Regions from separate parts of the Bradyrhizobium sp. CCBAU 45384 genome, predicted to be linked through region 4. Evidence: predicted binding sites of a transcription regulator. Region 4 holds the regulator's gene; each other region holds the start of a gene.
What was found. Region 4 encodes HrcA, which represses chaperone genes, less so after heat shock. Its sites were predicted from a motif close to GTTAGCACTCNCNNNNNGNGAGTGCTAAC; they were not measured.
Positions count from the first base shown of each region.

Region 1: the regulator HrcA is predicted to act here: its motif matches at 2,520-2,548, upstream of XH80_RS29605 (co-chaperone GroES).
Region 2: the regulator HrcA is predicted to act here: its motif matches at 2,685-2,713, upstream of XH80_RS24215 (co-chaperone GroES).
Region 3: the regulator HrcA is predicted to act here: its motif matches at 1,654-1,682, upstream of XH80_RS01305 (co-chaperone GroES).

Region 1 covers NZ_LBIZ01000116.1:10,914-16,309, forward strand. The annotation lists gene XH80_RS29585 (hypothetical protein) at 1-124, opposite strand, end outside; gene XH80_RS29590 (helix-turn-helix domain-containing protein) at 676-999, shown strand; gene XH80_RS29595 (hypothetical protein) at 1,036-1,416, shown strand; gene XH80_RS29600 (hypothetical protein) at 1,671-1,901, opposite strand; gene XH80_RS29605 (co-chaperone GroES) at 2,588-2,905, shown strand; gene groL (chaperonin GroEL) at 3,047-4,696, shown strand; gene XH80_RS29615 (hypothetical protein) at 5,104-5,396, shown strand, end outside.
Region 2 covers NZ_LBIZ01000112.1:153,796-159,191, reverse strand. The annotation lists gene XH80_RS24225 (hypothetical protein) at 1-298, opposite strand, end outside; gene groL (chaperonin GroEL) at 436-2,067, opposite strand; gene XH80_RS24215 (co-chaperone GroES) at 2,293-2,589, opposite strand; gene XH80_RS24210 (hypothetical protein) at 2,908-3,426, shown strand; gene XH80_RS24205 (protein phosphatase CheZ) at 3,611-4,375, opposite strand; gene XH80_RS24200 (L,D-transpeptidase) at 4,688-5,396, shown strand, end outside.
Region 3 covers NZ_LBIZ01000008.1:40,132-45,527, reverse strand. The annotation lists gene groL (chaperonin GroEL) at 1-1,250, opposite strand, end outside; gene XH80_RS01305 (co-chaperone GroES) at 1,297-1,611, opposite strand; gene XH80_RS01300 (usg protein) at 2,020-2,307, shown strand; gene XH80_RS01295 (cupin domain-containing protein) at 2,475-3,002, shown strand; gene XH80_RS01290 (rhomboid family intramembrane serine protease) at 3,391-4,605, shown strand; gene XH80_RS01285 (NupC/NupG family nucleoside CNT transporter) at 4,723-5,396, opposite strand, start outside.
Region 4 covers NZ_LBIZ01000110.1:85,381-90,776, forward strand. The annotation lists gene hemW (radical SAM family heme chaperone HemW) at 1-949, opposite strand, end outside; gene rdgB (RdgB/HAM1 family non-canonical purine NTP pyrophosphatase) at 936-1,571, opposite strand; gene rph (ribonuclease PH) at 1,583-2,296, opposite strand; gene hrcA (heat-inducible transcriptional repressor HrcA) at 2,479-3,567, shown strand; gene grpE (nucleotide exchange factor GrpE) at 3,666-4,271, shown strand; gene pncA (bifunctional nicotinamidase/pyrazinamidase) at 4,393-5,115, opposite strand; gene XH80_RS21185 (hypothetical protein) at 5,247-5,396, opposite strand, start outside.

The DNA of each region.
Region 1 (5,396 bases), on a different contig from region 4:
TGAAGCAGGACGCCAGCGTTTCGCCGTCCTCGCCAATCCTGATCGCCCCTGTTTCGATGGCGATACTGGTCAGAGCGCGGCGCATGTCTTCATAGGCTTCGAGATCACGTTCAACGGCACTCACCGGGAAGTCCCTTCAGTTGTGGACGTATCTCCCAAAAGTAGGGACGACCGGCGACGAAGAACCAAGGATATTCTCGGTCCTGCGTCACGCTACCTAGGCGCAGAGGGTGGCTGAGCCGAGACGCTAGGCTCTCCAACCCCGAGTAAACGGCGCCGGTCGCCATGGCATGTCATGCCAGTTCGGTTTGATGTTGACCGCGCCGCGTACACTTCAGAGCCCGAACCGACGCGCCACCAGGGCGGTGTGCGGCAATATGTCGAGGCACGTCGGCTGCGTTGGACACGCACCGTTGAGGCATTGGATTGAGCGCGTCACGTGTCCGTCGATCCAGTCGCGCGGGCTGCTGGCTTGGGGAGAATTTGGGGGCTACACTCTCAAGAGAATGAGGTTGTGACCCGAACAATATGGTAATATACTCCCAAATGGATGGGGCGAGATCCCTACGGCAGTGGAATTTGTGAGTTCTCATCCCCACCAACATAGGAACGGAGCACGATATGGCTAAACTGAGACTGACAATCCGCCCCGACACTGGGGCGATGGGACGCCGCATGACCGCCCGCATGATCGAGCTTAACCTCGACGACCAAGATGTCGCCGACGGGACGGGCTTGAGCAAAGACACGATCCGCGCCTACCGCAGACTTCCCGAGGCGCGCCCCACAGCCGAGAATGCGGCGGCGGTAGCCAAGGCACTCCGGTGGACGACGGACCAGCTCCTGCACGGCACCGATGTCGAGGTCTCAGCGGACGACAAAGCGGATTATGGGGACGAAGCGAGCCTCGACGATGCGATCGACCGTGTGAAGGCAATCGTGGCGGCCGGCTGCAACACGACGCCCCGCCGGGTGAGCGTGACAATCACCATCATCTGAAAAGCAATTTGAACGCCATTTAATTGGAGGTATTGAATGAGCCGCAATGAAAAATGGACCTTTGAGGCCCGCGATCTGTTTTACTCGATGCTGGTTGCCAAATTTGGCCCGCACAGCGAATGGGAGACGTACCACCGCCCCGGGCGCGGGCTCGACGATCAGTTCGACGCCTTCTGCGAGCGCTTCGCTGAACTGGTCGGCGCAACATCGATCAACGCGGTGAAGCAGCAACTTGCGTTCTCAACCCCGCTTCCGCCCGGGCACACTAGGCGGTGGCAACCGGGTAACGCACGCTCCGCCATCCTCAACATTGCTGCGGCGTTCAAGGCGGGCTTCGTAGGAAACGATGTGTTCCCGTCGCTGGTGGCGAGCGGTCCAGCGGAAGGGGAAATGCAGGAAGAAGGTGCCCCTGCGTGAAGCAAAATCTTAACCGGAGCGGGGATTGTCGCCTGACTGGCCAAGTGCCCCGCAAGCTAGGCTACAGACACCATAAACTCAGCCGAAAACTGTCGAGGGGAACGTAGGTAGCGCTCCCCCGCTACCACATTCCCGGTAAATCCTTGGAAATCCTAGTCTCACCCGTCCGCTGTTGCGCGCGAGGAATGTATCAATGATACAGGCGAACCTCTCAGGAACGGTCGTGAAGACCGGCCGGAACAACTGTCTTCAGGCTACACCGCAGTGGCCCTGGCGCCGCCGTTCAACTGAATGGTCTTCAACTCGCTCGCAGCGCTGCTCGGCCTCGGCGGCCGGCCACGCTGGGGCTGCTGATTGCGGGCCTTGTCAGCGGACGCGTGCAGCTTGGCCACGAAGTCCGGCTTGGCCGCGAGCTCGCTGACATGATCGACCAGCGCGCCGACATCGAACGTGTCCCGCAGGAAGTCCCAATCGGCATTCACCACGGCCTGTCCGACGTCCCGCGCGAGCGCGTTCTGCGCCGTTTCGAGGATCGGCGGTGAAAAGTTCGAAGCTTATATACAACCGGGGCTCTGGTGGGTTCGACCAATCGCAAGCGGTCGCTTTGCCATGCTCGAAATCCTGAGCGCCGATTGGGGGCTCGGCTTTGCGCTCGTCCCCTGCCACCGGTCTTCGACAAGCGCATTGGCCAACGTATCTCCGGCACCGAGTTAGATAGGGGCGGCACGATTGGAGCTTGGGATGAAAGCGCGGGCTGGGGTTGTGAGCTTAGTGGGGAGCCTTGCCAGTTGACGCCATTGGGCCGGATGGCGGACCGGCGTCGTCGAGGCTGATCGCCTGCCGCGCGCCCTTTTTGCGCTTGGCTTGGCTTCAAGCTTTCAAACGTAGCTCATCCCGAGCATTGAGCCCTCTATCTAAGACTTCAGCAACAGCCTTGCTGCGGATCTCTGAAAAGGCCCTGCAGCTCAAAGAAGAGCAGAAGATTGTAGAACTCACACCTTTGCATCCCGGCTCCCTAGCCGCCGCGGCCTTGGCCTTTGTGATGCTCTCAGAATATCGATTCAGCACGGTCTTGTACGCCACCGGCGGCGGCTTATGTGCTGATTGGCACTTGCTGGCCACGACTGCTATTTCGTCCAAAGCAACAACAACGAGAAAACGGGAGGACAGCATGAAATTCCGTCCGCTTCACGACCGCGTTGTGGTCAAGCGCATCGAAGCCGAAGACAAGACCACTGGCGGCATCATCATTCCCGACACTGCCAAGGAAAAGCCCTCGCAGGGCGAGATCACGGCGGTTGGTCCAGGCGGCCGCGACGAAGCCGGCAAGCTGATTCCGATAGACCTCCAGGTCGGTGACCGCGTGCTGTTCGGCAAGTGGTCCGGTACTGAGGTCAAGCTCGATGGTCAGGAACTGCTGATCATGAAGGAGAGCGACATTATGGGCGTTCTCGTCGATCTGCCTGCCGCGAAGAAGAAGATTGCCTAAGCACTAATCAGTTTTCCTCATCCTGAGCCGTCGGCGCAGCCGGCGTCTCGCAGGATGAGGCCCGCAAGTTCAAATCCCGCTCCTTGAGAGCTCGCCCAGGCGCGATCATGGGGATCTGACCAGTCGAAAACGGAGATCATGATGTCGGCCAAAGAAGTCAAATTCGGCGTAGATGCCCGCGACAAGATGTTGCGCGGTGTCGAAATTCTCAACAACGCGGTCAAGGTCACGCTCGGTCCCAAAGGCCGCAACGTCGTGCTCGACAAATCGTTCGGCGCTCCCCGCATCACCAAGGACGGCGTCACCGTCGCCAAGGAGATCGAGCTCGAGGACAAGTTCGAGAACATGGGCGCCCAGATGGTGCGCGAAGTCGCCTCCAAGTCCGCTGATGCCGCCGGCGACGGCACCACCACCGCCACCGTGCTTGCGGCTGCGATCGTCCGTGAAGGCGCCAAGGCGGTTGCCGCCGGCATGAACCCGATGGACCTGAAGCGCGGTATCGACCTCGCGGTCGAAGCCGTGGTCGCGGACCTCCAGAAAAACTCCAAGAAGGTCACCTCGAACGACGAGATCGCCCAGGTCGGCACCATCTCGGCGAACGGCGACCAGGAGATCGGTAAGTTCCTCTCCGACGCCATGAAGAAGGTGGGCAACGAGGGCGTTATCACGGTTGAAGAAGCGAAGTCGCTCGAGACTGAACTCGAGGTCGTCGAAGGCATGCAGTTCGACCGCGGCTATATCTCGCCCTACTTTGTTACCAATGCAGACAAGATGCGCGTTGAGATGGACGACGCCTACGTCCTCATCAATGAGAAGAAGCTGTCTCACCTGAATGAATTGCTTCCGCTGCTCGAAGCCGTGGTGCAGAGCGGCAAGCCGCTTGTGATTATCGCGGAAGACGTCGAAGGCGAAGCGCTCGCTACTCTCGTCGTGAACCGTCTGCGTGGCGGTCTGAAGGTCGCTGCCGTCAAGGCTCCGGGCTTCGGCGATCGTCGCAAGGCCATGCTGCAGGACATCGCGATCCTGACCGGCGGCCAGGCGATCTCGGAAGATCTTGGCATCAAGCTCGAGAACGTTACCTTGAACATGCTCGGTCGCGCCAAGAAGGTGATGATCGACAAGGAGAACACCACGATCGTCAGCGGCGCCGGCAAGAAGGCCGACATCGAGGCGCGCGTCAATCAGATCAAGGCGCAGATCGAGGAGACCGCCTCGGACTACGACCGTGAGAAGCTCCAGGAGCGACTGGCCAAGCTCGCGGGCGGCGTCGCGGTCATCCGCGTCGGCGGCGCGACCGAGGTCGAGGTGAAGGAGCGCAAGGATCGCGTTGATGACGCGATGCATGCGACCCGCGCGGCGGTCGAGGAAGGCATCCTGCCGGGCGGCGGCGTCGCCCTGCTGCGCGCTTCCGAGCATCTCAAGGGGCTGCGCACCAAGAACGATGACCAGAAGACGGGTGTCGAGATCGTGCGCAAGGCACTATCCTATCCGGCCCGCCAGATCGCGATCAACGCTGGCGAGGATGGCTCGGTGATCGTCGGGAAGATCCTGGAGAAGGATCAGTACGGCTACGGCTTTGACTCCCAGTCCGGCGAATACGTCAACCTGGTCACCAAAGGCATCATCGACCCGACCAAGGTGGTTCGGGTGGCGATCCAGAACGCGGCCTCGGTTGCGGCTCTCTTGATCACCACCGAAGCCATGGTCGCCGAAGTGCCGAAGAGGAACGCAGGCAGCGGCGCGCCCGCGGGTGGCGGGGGCATGGGAGGCATGGGAGGTATGGATTTCTAAGCGAGCCGGGTCATGACGCAGAATGTAAAGAGAGCGCACGTGAGTTGAGATCGCCTGCGCACACCGCAGTCCGGCGAACTCTTGGAAAGATGTCGCCGTCTGTTCAAATAGGAACACTCGAACCGATTCTGGCACCACCTGCGCTCAACTGCGAAAGGTAGAGCTCACAAAGGCGCTGCATTTCCGGGAGCCCCGCTTCGGGCCCCGCGGGGCAGATACTCGCTGTAGGCACGGGACGTTGGCGCCAGACTGCGGCGAACGGGCGCATCGGGCCATCCCAATCGGGACCATCCCAAGAGTGTCCGTACGCGATTGCGTGAGCAATTTGGTACAGACGCCGATCGCTCGATGTGTCTAGCCTCCTTAACGGGTGAGGCTCGACTTACCTCTAAGTCAAGGTGAAAACGATGGAAATCTCCAGGGAGACAAAAGCTGCCGTGCGGCCGGCACTGTGGGGAGCCGTGACCGGAGCAATCGCTCTGGCAATCGTGGGTTTCAGCTGGGGCGGCTGGGTGACGGGTGGGACCGCCGAGACGCTCGCAAGGAATGGTGCTGCGACGGCTGTCGTCGCAGCTCTCACACCCATCTGCGTTGAGAAGTTTCGACAAGCCGCAGACGCGTCGGCAAACTTGGTCGAAATGAAGAAAGCGACCTATGCATGGGACCAGAGCAAATTCGTTGAAAAAGGCGGTTGGGCCAC
Region 2 (5,396 bases), on a different contig from region 4:
CGGTCAAGGTCTGGCCGGAGACCTGGAGATTGACGACGAAGCGGTCCTTGCGATCGGAATTTTTCGCCACGGGATAGCAAACGTCGAGCACGGCCGCGGTGACCGTCTTGCCCTGCCGCGTCTCCTTCAGGATGACGTCGGCGTTGCCGTCCATCAGCCCGTCGATCGAGGTGAAATAGCGCGTCTCGGTGCCGCCGGGCGCCGCGGCCTTCGGCGACAGCTTCATCTGGGCTGATACGAGTCCCGGAGACATGACGAGCAGGCTCGCCAAGAGAGCCGTCGGAAAAAGCGCGCGCATTGACGAAATCCTCAAATCAGAATCGGCGCGCCACCGTAGTGGGTTTTGTCCGCCGGTTGAAGCGCAGGCCAGTGTGGGCAAAAAAGAAGGCCGCCCGGAGGCGGCCTTCGCAATAGTGTCAGCGGGAAGGATAGGCTTTAGAAACCGCCCATGCCGCCGCCGGCCGGCATGGCGGGCGCGGCTTCCTTCTTCGGCGTCTCGGCGACCATGGCTTCGGTGGTCACCAGCAGGCCGGCCACGGAGGAGGCGTCCTGCAGCGCGGTGCGCACCACCTTGGCGGGATCGATGATGCCTTTCTCGATCATGTCGACATAGTCCTCGGTCTGGGCGTCGAAGCCGAAGGTCTCGGACTTGTTCTCCAGGATCTTGCCGACCACGATCGAGCCCTCGACGCCGGCATTCTCCGAGATCTGGCGGATCGGAGCTTCCAGCGCCTTCAACACGATATTGATGCCGGCCTGCACGTCGGCATTGGCGTTGGTGAGACGGCCGACCGCCTTCTTGGCGCGCAGCAAGGTCACGCCGCCGCCGGGGACGATGCCTTCCTGGACCGCGGCACGGGTGGCGTTGAGCGCGTCCTCGACGCGGTCCTTCTTCTCCTTGACCTCGATCTCGGTGGCGCCGCCGACGCGGATCACCGCGACGCCGCCGGCGAGCTTGGCCAGGCGCTCCTGCAGCTTCTCACGGTCGTAGTCCGAGGTGGTCTCCTCGATCTGGGCCTTGATCTGGCCGACGCGGGCCTCGATGTCCGGCTTCTTGCCGGCGCCCTTGACGATCGTGGTGTTCTCCTTGTCGATCACGACCTTGCCGGCGCGGCCGAGCATCTTCACCGTGACGTTCTCGAGCTTCATGCCGAGGTCCTCGGAGATCAGCTGGCCACCGGTGAGGATGGCGAGGTCTTCCAGCATGGCCTTGCGGCGGTCACCGAAGCCGGGCGCCTTGACGGCGGCGACCTTGAGGCCGCCACGCAGGCGGTTGACGACCAGGGTCGCCAGCGCCTCGCCCTCGACGTCCTCGGCGATGATGACGAGCGGCTTGCCCGACTGCACCACGGCTTCGAGCACCGGCAGCATGGCCTGCAGGCCGGAGAGCTTCTTCTCGTGCAGGAGGATGTAGGCGTCCTCGAGCTCGGCGGTCATCTTCTCGGGGTTGGTGACGAAGTAGGGGCTGAGATAGCCGCGATCGAACTTCATGCCCTCGACGATGTCGACTTCGGTGTCGAGCGACTTGTTTTCCTCGACGGTGATGACGCCCTCGTTGCCGACCTTCTGCATCGCCTGCGCGATCATCTTGCCGATGGCCGAATCGCCGTTGGCCGAGATGGTGCCGACCTGGGCGACCTCGGAGGAGGCGGCGACGGGCTTGGCGCGCTTCTCGATGTCCTTGACGACGGCATGGACCGCGGTGTCGATGCCGCGCTTGAGGTCCATCGGATTCATGCCGGCGGCAACCGCCTTGGCGCCTTCGCGCACGATGGCCTGGGCCAGCACGGTCGCGGTGGTGGTGCCGTCGCCGGCGAGGTCGTTGGTCTTGGAGGCAACCTCTCGCACCATCTGGGCGCCCATGTTCTCGAACTTGTCCTCGAGCTCGATCTCCTTGGCGACGGTGACGCCGTCCTTGGTGATGCGGGGCGCACCGAAGCTCTTCTCGATGACGACGTTGCGGCCCTTGGGGCCGAGCGTCACCTTGACGGCGTTGGCGAGAATGTCGACGCCGCGCAGCATGCGATCGCGCGCGTCTCCGGAAAACTTGACGTCCTTGGCAGCCATTGTCTGCAATCCTTCTTAATCCGTGATGTGTCTGTCGCACTCCGTTCGTCATTGCCGGGCTTGACCCGCCTGCGCGGCCGAAGCCGCTTCGGCGTGGCGTAGGCCCGGCAATCCATCTCACTGCGAAGAATGATGGTTGCCCGGGTCATCTAGCGCGAAGACGCGCTTCGCGCTTCTGCCCGGGCATGACGATGAGATATTCAGCGGCCGTTCAGACGGATGGCTCTAGGCCATCACGCCCATGATGTCCGACTCCTTCATGATCAGGAGCTCTTCGTTGTCGATCTTGACCTCGGTGCCCGACCACTTGCCGAACAGCACGCGGTCGCCGACCTTGAGGTCGATCGGGATCAGCTTGCCCGCCTCGTCACGGCCGCCGGGGCCGACGGCGACGACTTCGCCCTGGGACGGCTTTTCCTTGGCGGTGTCGGGGATGATGATGCCGCCCTTGGTCTTTTCCTCGGCGTCGATACGTTTGACCACGACACGGTCATGCAGCGGACGAAATTTGGACTTAGCCATGACGTTTCCCTTTGGAGGCTCGCTTTTCGATAAGCAGCGGAAGTGAGTGGGGGCGGCGCTGCCGTTCTCCCTCTTGCCGAGGGGCGAGCGGCGCGCTTAGCAATCGGTCTTTCCGAGTGCTAATAGGGCGCAGGGGATATGGCTTGGCTGTGATCCTGTCAAGCAAAGGTGGTTAAGCGATTGGTGAGGCGGATATAGGATGGTGGCACTGGAAGCTCGTTCGGGGGAGAGGCGTATCTTAGGACGTCATTGCCCTGGCTGCGGTTTTGCGCTTGGCTGCGGGAGGGATGCGGCCATGGTCTTGTTCGGGGGAATGCCATGATCAGTTCAGCTCACGCGCGCACGCTTACCAACCTGGCGGCGGCCTCTTGCCTGGCGCTGCTGCTGGGGGCCTGCGGCGGCGGCATGAGCCTGCCGTCCTTCTCGTCCCAGCCGGCGCCCGAGGCCGAGCCCGGCGTCGCGCCGGAAATGCCGGCCTCGATCCGCGCCGACGAGATCGTCGGCCGCTGGGGCCTCGCCTCGTTCCAGAACCCGGCCGACCGCGCCCGTACCGAGGCGGCCGCGCGGGCCCAGTGCAAGAACCCCTACGTCATCGGCGCCGGCTCCTCCGGCGGGGTGATCATGCATCTGGCCGACCAGGCCACGCCGCAGGAACTGCGGCTGAAGGGCTCGCCGAGCGGCAAGAACTATATCGGCCCATCCGGCCCGACGCCGGGCGAGCAGGACCGCGAGATTGTCTCCTTCGACGGCCGCGTCATGATCACCCGCTTCGTCGACAAGGACGCCGCCACCCGCTACGGCAACATGGTCTACGTCCGCTGCGCGCCGCGGGCGTGATTCCTCTCCGTCATTCCGGGGCGGTCCGCAGGACCGAACCCGGAATGACGAGATTCTCAGGTGCGCAAATGCGCACCATAGTTCACGCTTCGCGTGCCCCGGAATGACAGTTCGAGAGAAATGAAGGCAACAAAAAACGCCGGCCCTCGGGCCGGCGATTTGTTTTCTCTCTGTCGCGTCGCGCTTAGTCGAACAGCGCGTCGATGTCGTCCTGCGAGGCGTGGCCGACGTCGCCGGCGAGTTTCGGGCCGTTGAGCAGCTTTTCATCTTCGCTGCGGTTGTCGACATGGACCGGCACGTGGGACTTGATGGCGTCGACGCCACCCCAGATCTCCATCATCGCGTTGATGTGCTGCTCGATGAACTTCATCGTGCTCATGACCTTGCTGATGCGCTGGCCGGTCAGATCCTGGAAGTTGCAGGCCTCGAAGATCGAGATGACGCGTTCCTGGATGTCGTCGGCGAGCCGCTTCTGCTGATCGATCGAGTCCACCTTGGACATCGCGCTCGCCGCCTGGTCGATCGACTCCGCGGCTTCGAGGATCTGCTGGGTCGCCTGTTCGGTGCCGCCCACCACCGCGCCGAGCTCGCCGTTGACCTTGGCCATCTCGCCGCCGTCGAAGCTCTTGCCGTGCAAGGTCGCGATCTCGCGCTTGGTACGGTCGATGGCATCGTGGATGAGGTCGAGCTCGACTTTCAGCTTCTCGCACTGCTCGATCTGGGCGCGATAGGTCTCCAGCAGCGCGCGCGTTTCGGCAACTTCGTGCGCCACGACGGTGTCGCTCTGCGGCTGCGCGGCGTGGCCGCCTCGCGCCATCTGGGCGCGGATCGCGCGCAACTCCGCCATGATTTCGCTATGCATCGGGCCTGCCTCTTCAGTCATGTCCAGAATCGGCATCTCGCCACCGGCGATATCCTCGACACGAAAACGCTTGCGGTGAACAGCCATCAGGATACTCCCCCCACCTCACTCACGCGTCTTTGTAGACAGAAGCGATTTAACACGAGGTTCACGTCCGGAACTGTCGTGCAGCCGCGCGCGACGGCACGCAAACGCACGATTAACCATGAGGCTTTGCCTTTCATCGAAAATAAACGCTGATCGGGAAATTGCAGCGTTGCTCGCGACGTGGTGAATCGAAACGCCTGTTCTGTTTACCAAACGAAACGGAGTTTGCTCTTTATTGACCACGTCGAGGACGCGATCAGCCAGCGCGTTCGGCGGCGAATGCAACTAGACGAAACAGTACAGAGTACGTCGATGTTCAAGAAAACGTCTGTCGCGCTGCTCGGCAGCGCATGCGCCTTCATTGTCGGCGCTACCGGCGCCAGCGCCTTCGACAATAGCGCGCCGAACGATCCGCCCGCGGTGCTCTACCGGCCGCGTGTCGCCCCGGCGCCGGTGCGCGTCGCCTCCAACGCCAATATGGGCGGCGGCTTCATCGAGTTCCTGTTCGGCGACGGGCCCGGTCGCGGCCCGGCCTACGCGCCGGAGCAGCCGATCTATCAGCAGCAGCCCGCCTACAACGATCCGCGTCGCCTGCCGCCGGTCGGCGAGCCGCAGATGCAAGGCGGATATCAACAAGGCGGTTATCAGCAAGGCGCAAGCTACCAGCAGGAAGCGATCGATCCGCGGCAGCGTCCGTTCGATCCGAAATTCGAGAAACAGCTGGTCGACTATAGCGGCAAGGAAAGCGCCGGCACCATCGTGGTCGATTCCAACAACAAGTTCCTTTACCTCGTCGAGGGCAACGGCCGGGCGCTGCGCTACGGCATCGGCGTCGGACGCGAGGGCTTCACCTGGACCGGCGTGAAATCGATCACCGCCAAGCGCGAATGGCCGGACTGGACGCCGCCGGCGGAAATGCTCGCCCGCCGTCCCGATCTGCCCAGGCACATGGAAGGCGGCCCGGAAAATCCGCTCGGTGCCCGCGCGATGTATCTCGGCTCCACGCTCTATCGCATCCACG
Region 3 (5,396 bases), on a different contig from region 4:
ACGCCGCCGCCCGGGACGATGCCTTCCTCGACAGCCGCGCGGGTCGCATGCATCGCGTCATCAACGCGATCCTTGCGCTCCTTCACCTCGACCTCGGTCGCGCCGCCGACGCGGATCACCGCGACGCCGCCAGCGAGCTTGGCGAGACGCTCCTGGAGCTTCTCACGATCGTAGTCCGAGGTGGTCTCCTCGATCTGCGCCTTGATCTGGGCCACGCGCGCCTCGATGTCGGCCTTCTTGCCGGCGCCGTTGACGATCGTGGTGTTCTCCTTGTCGATCATCACCTTCTTGGCGCGACCGAGCATGTTGAGCGTGACGTTCTCGAGCTTGATGCCGAGATCTTCCGAGATCGCCTGGCCGCCGGTCAGGATCGCGATGTCCTGCAGCATGGCCTTGCGGCGATCGCCGAAGCCCGGAGCCTTGACGGCCGCGACCTTCAGGCCGCCGCGCAGACGGTTCACGACCAGGGTCGCGAGCGCTTCACCTTCGACGTCTTCGGCGACGATGACCAGCGGCTTGCCGGTCTGCACCACGGCCTCGAGCAGCGGCAACAGCTCGTTCAGCGAGGAGAGCTTCTTCTCGTTGATGAGGATGTAGGCGTCGTCCATCTCAACGCGCATCTTGTCGGCGTTGGTGACGAAGTAGGGCGAGATGTAGCCGCGATCGAACTGCATGCCCTCGACGACGTCGAGCTCGGTCTCGAGCGACTTGGCTTCCTCGACGGTGATGACACCCTCGTTGCCGACCTTCTTCATGGCGTCGGAGAGGAACTTGCCGATCTCCTGGTCGCCGTTCGCCGAGATGGTGCCGACCTGGGCGATCTCGTCGTTCGAGGTGACCTTCTTGGAGTTCTTCTGCAGGTCCGCAACCACAGCCTCGACCGCGAGGTCGATACCGCGCTTGAGGTCCATCGGGTTCATGCCGGCGGCAACCGACTTGGCGCCTTCCTTCACGATCGCCTGGGCCAGCACGGTGGCGGTGGTGGTGCCGTCGCCGGCCGCGTCAGCGGACTTGGAGGCGACTTCGCGCACCATCTGCGCGCCCATGTTCTCGAACTTGTCCTCGAGCTCGATCTCCTTGGCGACGGTGACGCCGTCCTTGGTGATGCGGGGAGCGCCGAACGACTTGTCGAGCACGACGTTGCGGCCCTTCGGGCCGAGCGTGACCTTCACCGCGTTGGCGAGAACGTCGACGCCGCGCAGCATCTTGTCGCGCGCTTCAACCGCGAATTTGACTTCTTTGGCTGCCATCTGGAATTTTCCTTAGGAATGTTGATTGGAGGGAGGAGAGGGGCTCTTAAGCCGCCTTCTTCTTGGACTCGGTGACCTCGAGAACGCCCATCACGTCGCTCTCCTTCATGATCAGCAGGTCCTGGCCGTCGATCTTGACTTCGGTGCCGGACCACTTGCCGAACAGCACGCGGTCGCCGACCTTCAGGTCGATCGGAACCAGCTTGCCAGCCTCGTCGCGGCCACCCGGGCCGACGGCGACGACTTCACCCTGGGAGGGCTTTTCCTTGGCAGTGTCGGGAATGATGATGCCGCCGGCGGTCTTCTCTTCTGCGTCGATGCGCTTGACCACGACGCGGTCGTGAAGCGGACGGAATTTCATGCAGTCCTCCTAAGCATTTGCACGAGTTGAGGATTTCAAGATGTTAGCAGTCTGTGCCAGTGAGTGCCAGCACAGGTGCAGCTGAAATAGGACAGGAATTTTGCGGGGGCAAGGGCTTCTAGCAGAAAATTCGGCACTCTGAAGGCCCAAGTGCCAGAAACCTTTCCCATCGTTAACCGATTTCGGAGCGCCTTTTCGAGGGCGCCGTGATGACCGTGGTGACCGTATTAGCACGGTGCCCGCTCTGCTGCTAACGCATTGAATTTCAACAGCTTGTTAAACTTTTGGGCTTGAGATGGATTGTCAGTTTGCGTCACATTTCTCTCATGTGAGCGCATCGTTTCCGGGTGGCTCCCGGGGCACGGATCAAGCCACCCCCTGTATGCGCTCCTGCAAAGGAGGTTTGGCATGGGACTGCGCGTTGGGGGCGTTTCCGAGGACTTCAGGAAACAGATGCTGGGCTACGGGCTGACAACGGCCCAAATTCTCTACCGGATGCCGGATCATCCGTCATTGCTCCAGACTTACGTCTGGCAGAACTACGACATGTTCCCGAAATTCCCGGCGCTGACCGATTTCCTGGCGTTCTGGACCGAGAAGCTCGACGGCCCGCTGCATTCGGTGACCGTCGCGCACTCCAAGCTGATCAAGCCGGCCGAGCTGCGCGCGATCGACGGCGTGTTCCGGTTGAATTGAGATAGAGCACCGCTCTTGTAGGGTGGGCAAAGGCGCGCCCTTCGCGCGCCGTGCCCACCATCTCTCTCCATGATCGCATGCAGAACGTGGGCACGCTTCGCTTTGCCCACCCTACGAAATCTGTTTCCGTGCTAGCCTCTCGTCATAACAACAACGGGAGGCCGCCCATGGCCAAGACAACAAAATCGCGCAGCGCAGCCCAGACTGTGGGGAAGAAACGAAGCGCCGCCAAGTCCGCCGCACGATCCTCCGCGCGCAAGGTGGTGAAATCAAAAGCCCGCACGGCCGCTGCGAAAAAACCCGCCCGCCCCAAGCAGCGCATCGCCATCAGCCATCACCGCGAGGAAGATTTCAAAGCCGACGGCCTGCGCGCCTACGCCAGGTACCGCGATCTCGGCATCGCCAACGCGACCCACGGCCTCGCGCAAGCGCACGTGATCCGCCTGCAAGGCCCCTGCGATCCCGCCGAGGTGTCGAAACTGCACTTCCATGACGTCGACTTCCAGATGGTCTATGTGCTCAAGGGCTGGGTGAAGACCTACATGGATGGGCAAGGCGAGACGATGATGCAGCAAGGCAGCGCCTGGACCCAGCCGCCGAAGATCAAGCACATGATTTTGGATTATTCTGACGATGTGGAGCTGCTGGAAGTGATCCTGCCTGCGGAGTTCAAGACGGTGGAGCTGAAGGCGTAGGCTTTCTCCTCGTCATTGCGAGGAGCTCTTGCGACGACTTGTCCGCCGAAGCCTCTGGCGAAGGCGGAAGCAATCCAGGCTGTTTCCGCGGATACATTTCTGGATTGCTTCGCTCCGCTCGCAATGACGACGGAAAGAGCTTGCTTCGTAGCCCGGATGGAGTGGAGCGAAATCCGGGAAAGCCTCTCCGCGGTGAGTGTGGTCTCGCATTGCGCTGCACTTCATCCGGGCTACGGCATGCGCCGACACAATCCCTAAAAAGCCCCAGATCCGCGAAACCGGGCCGTTACCAGTCCGACCAATTCACCAGCCCCTATCGCAGCCCGCTAACCCGATCGAAAATATCCCTGGCGTCAACTCAAGGCTGTGACACCAGGGACATGCTTTGATGGCGACCAATAGTTTTGGCCGGCGCGGCGTCGTGGCGCCACCTTCGAGAGCCTCGTTTCAATCCGTCGCCACGCCGGCCGCTCCCGCGGTCATGCGGGACGACGATGAGACCGCGAGTGAGAGCTCGCTTTTTCGCGACAACAAGTTTCTCTCCGATATCCCTTTCCTCACAATCGGCCTGATTTTCTGTCTGATGGTGATCTTCGCGCTGCAACGGAGTCTCGCCGTCGACATGGGGCGGGACGGCTCACTCGATGTCCGCTCGCTGATCGCACAGGGCGCGTCCGGCTACGATCTGGTTGTCGGGAAAAACGAGTGGTGGCGGATTGGCCTTGCGCCGCTTCTGCATGGCAGCCAGTGGCACCTCATAGGCAATTGCGTTGCGCTGTTCATCGTCGGCGTCAGGCTGGAGAGCCTGATCGGCCGTGGCTGGTTTTCGCTGATCTTTGTTGCCAGTGCGCTGGCCGGCGAGGCCGGCTCGCTGCTGGGCAATGGCTCGGGCACCGTCGGCGTCGGCGCGTCAGGCGCCATTACCGGGCTCATCGCCGCGCTGTTCGTTGCGAGCTTCGAGCCCGAGGCGGACGCCGAGACGACGATGTCGCGACTGAAGACGTCGCTCTTCTTCGGTGTTCCGGCACTGCTGCCGCTGGCCTTTGGCGCCTCCGGCAACGTCAACTATTATGCGCATGCAGGCGGTGCGGTAGCTGGTGCCGCGCTTGCCATCACGCCGTGGATCGCTTTCTGGTCCTATGACAGCCTGCCGCGAAGCGCTGGCATGGTGTTGCTCGGAGGATTTGTGGGATCCCTGATTTGCGCCGGCTTCGCCGCCATTCACTATCGGTCCTACATGGCCGATGCCGGGCAGTATATCCGCGCGTCGGAAATGCCGGCGGGCACGCGCGAGATGGCCGGCCGTTCCGCTGATTTCGTCAACCGCTATCCGAAGGACCCGCGCGCTCACCTGTTCCGTGCGATTTACTTCGCTGAACGGAACAGCCTCAGTGCCGCTGAGGCGGAAGTGCAAACCGCGATGTCGCTCGCTGCGTCGGATGTGGCGGGCGGTCCGGTGCGATCGGTGGCGCGGGCCTTGCTGGCGCAATTGCTGCTCGCGCGGGGACGGACCACCGAGGCGAAGGCCATGGCGGCCGAGGTGTGTCGCGCCAAGCTGGGTGACGTGCGACGGCTCCTGGAGCAGTCGAAATTGTGCGGTTGAGGTGGAGGCTCTCTCCTCGTCATTGCGAGGAGCCCTTGCGACGACGCAATCCAGACTGCCCCCCCGCGGGAAAATTCTGGATTGCTTCGCTTCGCTCGCAATGACGAGCGGACAGACCTACGTCAACACCCCGACCACCGCGCCCATCAGGCACGTCGTCAGCGTCCCCGATGCGATCGACTTCAACCCCAGCGCGTTGATCTCCTCGCGCCGCTCCGGCGCCATCACGCCGAGGCCGCCGATCATGATGCCGAGGCTGGCGAAATTGGCGAAGCCGCACATCGCATAGAGCATGATCAGGCGCGAGCGCGGATCGAGCGTGTCGGGCGGCAGCTTCGAGAAGTCGACATAGGCGACGAGCTCGTTGAGCACGGTCTTGGTGCCCATCAGGCTGCCGGCGGTGATCGCCTGGTCCCAGGGCAGTCCCATCAGCCAGCACACCGGCGCCATGATCAATCCCAGCACCCGCTGCAGCGAGATCGCGGCGCCCCCCACGGCAGGCAATAGCCCCAGCACCGCATTGGCGAGATAGACCAGCGCCACCAGCACCAGCAGCATCGCGACGATGTTGATCAACAGCTCGATGCCGGCGCCGGTGCCCTTCACGATCGCATCCATGGTGCCGGAGACCGCCATCTCCGGATCCTCGAGCGCGCCGCCGGTGCGCTTGTCCGACGTCTCGGGGATCATGATCAGGCTGACCAGGATCGCGGCCGGCGCGCCCAGCACGGAGGCGATGACGAAATGCGCCGCTGCGTCAGGAATGAGAGGCGCAAGCAGCGTCGCATAGA
Region 4 (5,396 bases):
CGCGTTCTTCGCTGTTGAGGAGATCGTCGGTGACGACGCCGTCGCCATTGGTCTCGACCCGCATCAGCCAGGCTTCCGGGCGCTTCTCGGTGGCGGTGGCGTGCCTGATACCGTCGATGTCGAGGCGGCCATGGGCGCCGGGGCCGATGCCGGCATATTCCTCGCCGCGCCAATACACCAGATTGTGCCGGCACTCGGCGCCGCGCCGTGCGTGGTTGGAGATCTCGTAGGCGGGCAGCCCCAGCCTGTCGCAGGTCTCCTGCGTCACGTCGTAGAGCGCGCGCGCAACCGCCTCGTCCGGCGTCTTCAACTTGCCGGCCTGGTGCAGGCCGAAGAACGGCGTGCCCTCTTCGATGGTGAGCTGATAGAGCGACAGATGCTCGGCCGCTTCACCGATGGCGAGACGCAGCTCCTCCGCCCACATCGCCGGCGTCTGGTCGGGGCGGGCGTAGATCAGGTCGAACGAGTAGCGATCGAACGAGCGGCGCGCGATGGCGACGGCATCGAGCGCTTCGCGCGCGCTATGCATGCGGCCGAGCGCTTTCAGCGAGGCGTCGTCAAGCGCCTGCACGCCGAGCGAGACGCGATTGACGCCGGCCGAGCGATAGCCGGCAAAGCGCGTGGCTTCCACACTGGTCGGGTTTGCTTCCAGCGTGACTTCGACATCGTTGGCGACGCTCCAGTGCTTGGCGATGGCCTCCAGCACGGCGCCGACGGTGGCCGGCTGCATCAGCGACGGCGTGCCGCCGCCGAGGAAGATCGAGGTGACCTCGCGGCCGGGTGCGCGCGCGGCGGTCGTCGCGATCTCGCGCGCAAAGGCCGAAGCAAAGCGCGCCTCGTCGATCGCTGCGTGGCGGACATGGCTGTTGAAGTCGCAATAGGGGCACTTCGACAGGCAGAACGGCCAGTGCACGTAGACGCCGAACGCATCCTTGTCAGCGCGGCTCAAGGCAGATCTCCGCCAGTTTCACGAAGGCGCGGGCGCGGTGCGACAGGCCGAGGCCGAGCGGCGGCAGGCCGTGCTTCTCGATGCTCTCCATCTCGCCAAAAGTGCGCGTATGACCGTCGGGCAGGAACATCGGATCGTAACCGAAGCCGGAAGTGCCGCGTGGCGGCCATACCAGCGTGCCGTCGACGCGCGCCTCGACCTCTTCGAGATGATGATCGGGCCAGGCGACGCAGAGCGCGGAGACGAAATGGGCCTTGCGCTTGTCGGGCTTGATGGCACCGCGCTCCTGCAACAGGCGCTCGATCTGCGCCATCGCGGCGCCGAAGTCTTTGTTTGGACCGGCCCAGCGCGCGCTGTAGATGCCCGGTGCGCCATCGAGCGCGTCGACCACGATGCCGGAATCGTCGGCGAAAGCAGGCAGCCCGGTCGCCTGCGCCGCCGCGATCGCCTTGATCGCGGCATTGCTGCGGAAGTCGTTGCCGATCTCGTCAGGCTCGGAAAGGCCGAGCTCACCGGCCGACACCACCTCGATGCCGTGAGGCGCGAGCAGCTCCTTCATCTCGGCGAGCTTGCCGGGATTGTGGGTGGCGATGACGAGCTTTCCGGTGATTCGGCGGTGCATGGGCCTATTGACTACGCGACAGCCAGTTTCTGCAAGTCCACCAGCCGCGCGATGCCCTTTTGAGCGAGAGCGATCAGCTTCAGGAACTCGTCCTGCGTGAACGGCTCGCGTTCCGCGGTGCCCTGCACCTCGATGATGCGGCCATCGCCGGTCATGACGAAATTGGCGTCGGTCTCGGCCTCCGAATCCTCGGCATAGTCGAGATCGAGCACCGGCGTGCCGTTGTAGATGCCGCAGGAGATCGCGGCGACGTTGTCGCGCATCACGTTGGCCTTGACCATGTTGCGCGCCTTCATCCAGTTGATGCAATCGGCGAGTGCGACCCAGGCGCCGGTGATCGAGGCGGTGCGGGTGCCGCCGTCGGCCTGCAGCACGTCGCAATCGACCGTGATCTGGCGCTCACCGAGCGCTTCGAGATCGACGATGGTGCGAAGCGAGCGGCCGATCAGGCGCTGGATCTCGACGGTGCGGCCGCTCTGCTTGCCTGCGGAGGCTTCGCGGCGGGTGCGTTCGGAGGTGGCGCGCGGCAGCATGCCGTATTCGGCGGTGACCCAGCCGCGCCCCTGGCCCTTCAGCCATGGCGGCAGGCGGTCTTCCAGGGTGGCGGTGACGAGCACATGGGTGTCGCCGAATTTCACCAGGCAGGAGCCTTCCGCATATTTGACCACGCCGCGCTCCAGCGTCACGGGGCGCAATTCGTCGGGCGCACGGCGGCTTGGCCGCATGGGAAATCCTCCAGAACTCATGGTCTAGAACTTGTGGGGTAGGGCTGTTCGCGGTGCTTGTAGGTGGGGTCAGGGTGGGCAGCAAGGCTTTTTCACCCCCCGATATCCACCCCGCAAACGCGACGCTTGTCAGAACCGTCCTGGATGGACAAATTATGTGCATCTGAGAGGAGTTACCGTCTGTGGCCCATCACGATCCGATCCATCTGATCGCGCCGCGCGCAGGCCTCGCCCAGCTCAACGAGCGCTCCCGCGACATCTTTCGTCAAATTGTCGAAAGCTATCTCGCGACTGGCGAACCGGTTGGCTCGCGCAACATTTCCCGCTTGATCGCGATGCCGCTGTCGCCGGCCTCGGTCCGCAACGTCATGGCCGATCTGGAACAGCTCGGGCTGATCTATGCGCCGCACACCTCGGCCGGCCGCTTGCCGACGGAACTCGGCCTGCGCTTCTTTGTCGACGCCTTGATGCAGGTCGGCGACCTCAACGAGGCCGAGCGGCAGTCGATCCAGAGCCAGCTGACCTCGGTCGGCCAGGCCCAATCGGTCGAGGCGGCGCTGGACCAGGCGCTGACGCGGCTGTCCGGCCTCACCCGCACCGCAGCCGTCGTTCTGACGCCGAAGTCCAATACGCGGCTGAAGCACATCGAATTCGTCCGATTGGAACCCGAGCAGGCGCTGGTGATCCTGGTCGGCGAGGACGGCCAGGTCGAAAACCGCGTGCTGACGCTGCCGCCGGGGGTTCCCTCCTCGGCCATCACTGAAGCCGGCAATTTCCTCAACGCGCGGATCCGCGGCCGCACGCTCGCCGAGGCGCGGCTCGAGCTGGAAACCGCGCTCGCGGAAGCTCGCGCCGAGCTCGATCAGCTGACCCAAAAGGTGATCTCGGCCGGGATCGCGAGCTGGTCGGGCGGCGAGAACGAGGACCGTCAGCTCATCGTCCGCGGCCATGCCAATCTATTGGAAGATCTGCATGCGCTGGAGGATCTCGAGCGTGTCAGGCTGCTGTTCGACGATCTCGAGACCAAGCGCGGCGTGATCGACCTGCTCGGGCGCGCCGAAACCGCTGAAGGTGTCAGGATCTTCATCGGCAGCGAGAACAAGCTGTTTTCGCTATCGGGCTCTTCCACCATCATCTCGCCCTACCGGGATGCCGCCGGCCGCATCGTCGGCGTTTTGGGCGTGATCGGGCCGACGCGGCTGAATTATGCCCGCGTGATCCCGACCGTGGATTACGCCGCCCGTATCGTCAGTCGCCTGGTGGGAGGCTGACCGGCATTTGAGCCGATCACGGGCGCTTGATTTTCAGCGCCCGAAGCACGATATCCGGGCCAGAAAACCTCCCCTTGAGCGAGTTCGAGAAGCAGCCGATGACCGATCCAACCCGGCAACCCGAAGACACGACTGCCGCGACCGGCGAGCCCGTGGTGTCAAAGCCCTACATCATGCCCGACGATCCCGAGCCGGGTTCGGTGGAGACGTTGCAGAAGGAAGCCGCCGAGGCCCGTGACCGCATGCTGCGGACGCTGGCCGAGATGGAAAACCTGCGCAAGCGCACCACCAAGGAGGTCGCCGATGCCCGACTCTACGGCATCACCGGCTTTGCCCGCGATGTGCTCGAGATCGCCGACAATCTCCAGCGCGCGCTCGACGCCGTTCCGGCCGAGGCGCGCGCCGCCGCCGATCCCGGTCTGACCGCGCTGATCGAGGGCGTCGAGCTCACCGAGCGTTCGCTGCTCAACGCACTGGAAAAGCATGGTGTGAAGAAGCTCGATCCCCAGGGTCAGAAGTTCGACCCCAACTTCCATCAGGCGATGTACGAAGTGCCCGATGCGTCGGTGCCCACGGGCACCGTCGTGCAGGTCATGCAGGCCGGCTACACCATCGGCGAGCGCGTGCTGCGGCCGGCGCTGGTCGGCGTCGCCAAGGGCGGCGCAAAGGCCGCGCCTGCTGCGAACAGCAACGAGGCGAACTGAGCGATGAAGTCATTCCGGGGCGATGCGCAGCATCGAACTACGGTGCGCAATTGCGCACCTGAGAATCTCGAGATTCCGGGTTCGGCTCTGCGAGCCGCCCCGGAATGACGATCGTCCAGTCTTACGCGCTCAACGCAATATCGCTCGACTGAATCCGCTTCACGCCGGCCTTGGCCATGTCGGCCCAGGCCTTGGCCAGCGAGCCCTGCGTGTCGATGCCGCGGCAGGCGTCCTCCACGACATAGACCTCAAAACCCGCCTTGCGCGCATCGAGCGCGGTCCAGGCGACACAGAAATCCGTGGCGAGACCCGCGACGAAGACGCGCTTGATCTTGCGCGACTTCAGATAGGCGGCAAGGCCGGTCGTTGTCTTGCCGTCGGCTTCGAGGAACGCCGAATAGCTGTCGACGTCCTTGTGAAAGCCCTTGCGGATGATGAGCTCGGCCTGCGGGATCGAGAGATCCTTCGACAGCGAGGCGCCCTCGGTGCCCTGCACGCAATGGTCGGGCCACAGCACCTGCTTGCCATAGGGCAGGTCGATGGTCTCGAACGGCTTCTTGCCGGAATGCACCGACGCGAACGAGATGTGGCCGGGCGTGTGCCAGTCCTGCGTCATCACCACGTTCGAAAATGCCTTCGCCATTTTATTGATGACGGGCACGACCTGCTCGCCTTCCTTCACCGCAAGGCTGCCGCCCGGCAGGAAGCAGTTTTGCACGTCGATCACGAGCAGCGCGGAGCTGTCGTCCGGCTTGATCGCAGCTGCTGCAAACAGTGCCGATGGAGCAAGGGCCACAAGCGCCGTCGTTCCCATCGCGGCCAAGATCTGTCGTCGATTAAGCATCGTCCGCCTCCCCTCCAGGATGATCCAAAACCTGATCCAATGCAGGCAAGCCTAGTTCCGTTCGTGTACGAACGAAAGCCCGAAAATGCGGCCGGGTTTGGTGAGTGGTTGGGCTGTCAGCCCCCCGTTTTCTACCCCTTCGGCTGGATGCCGTCGCGCACGGCGCGGAAGCGGGTGAAGGCGTCGGACCACTGGTCGCGCGGGGCGCTGGCGATGATGCGCAGCGAGGTGCCGCCGCCGAAGCGGATCCACTGCACCACCGTCACCGGGATCTTGTCCCT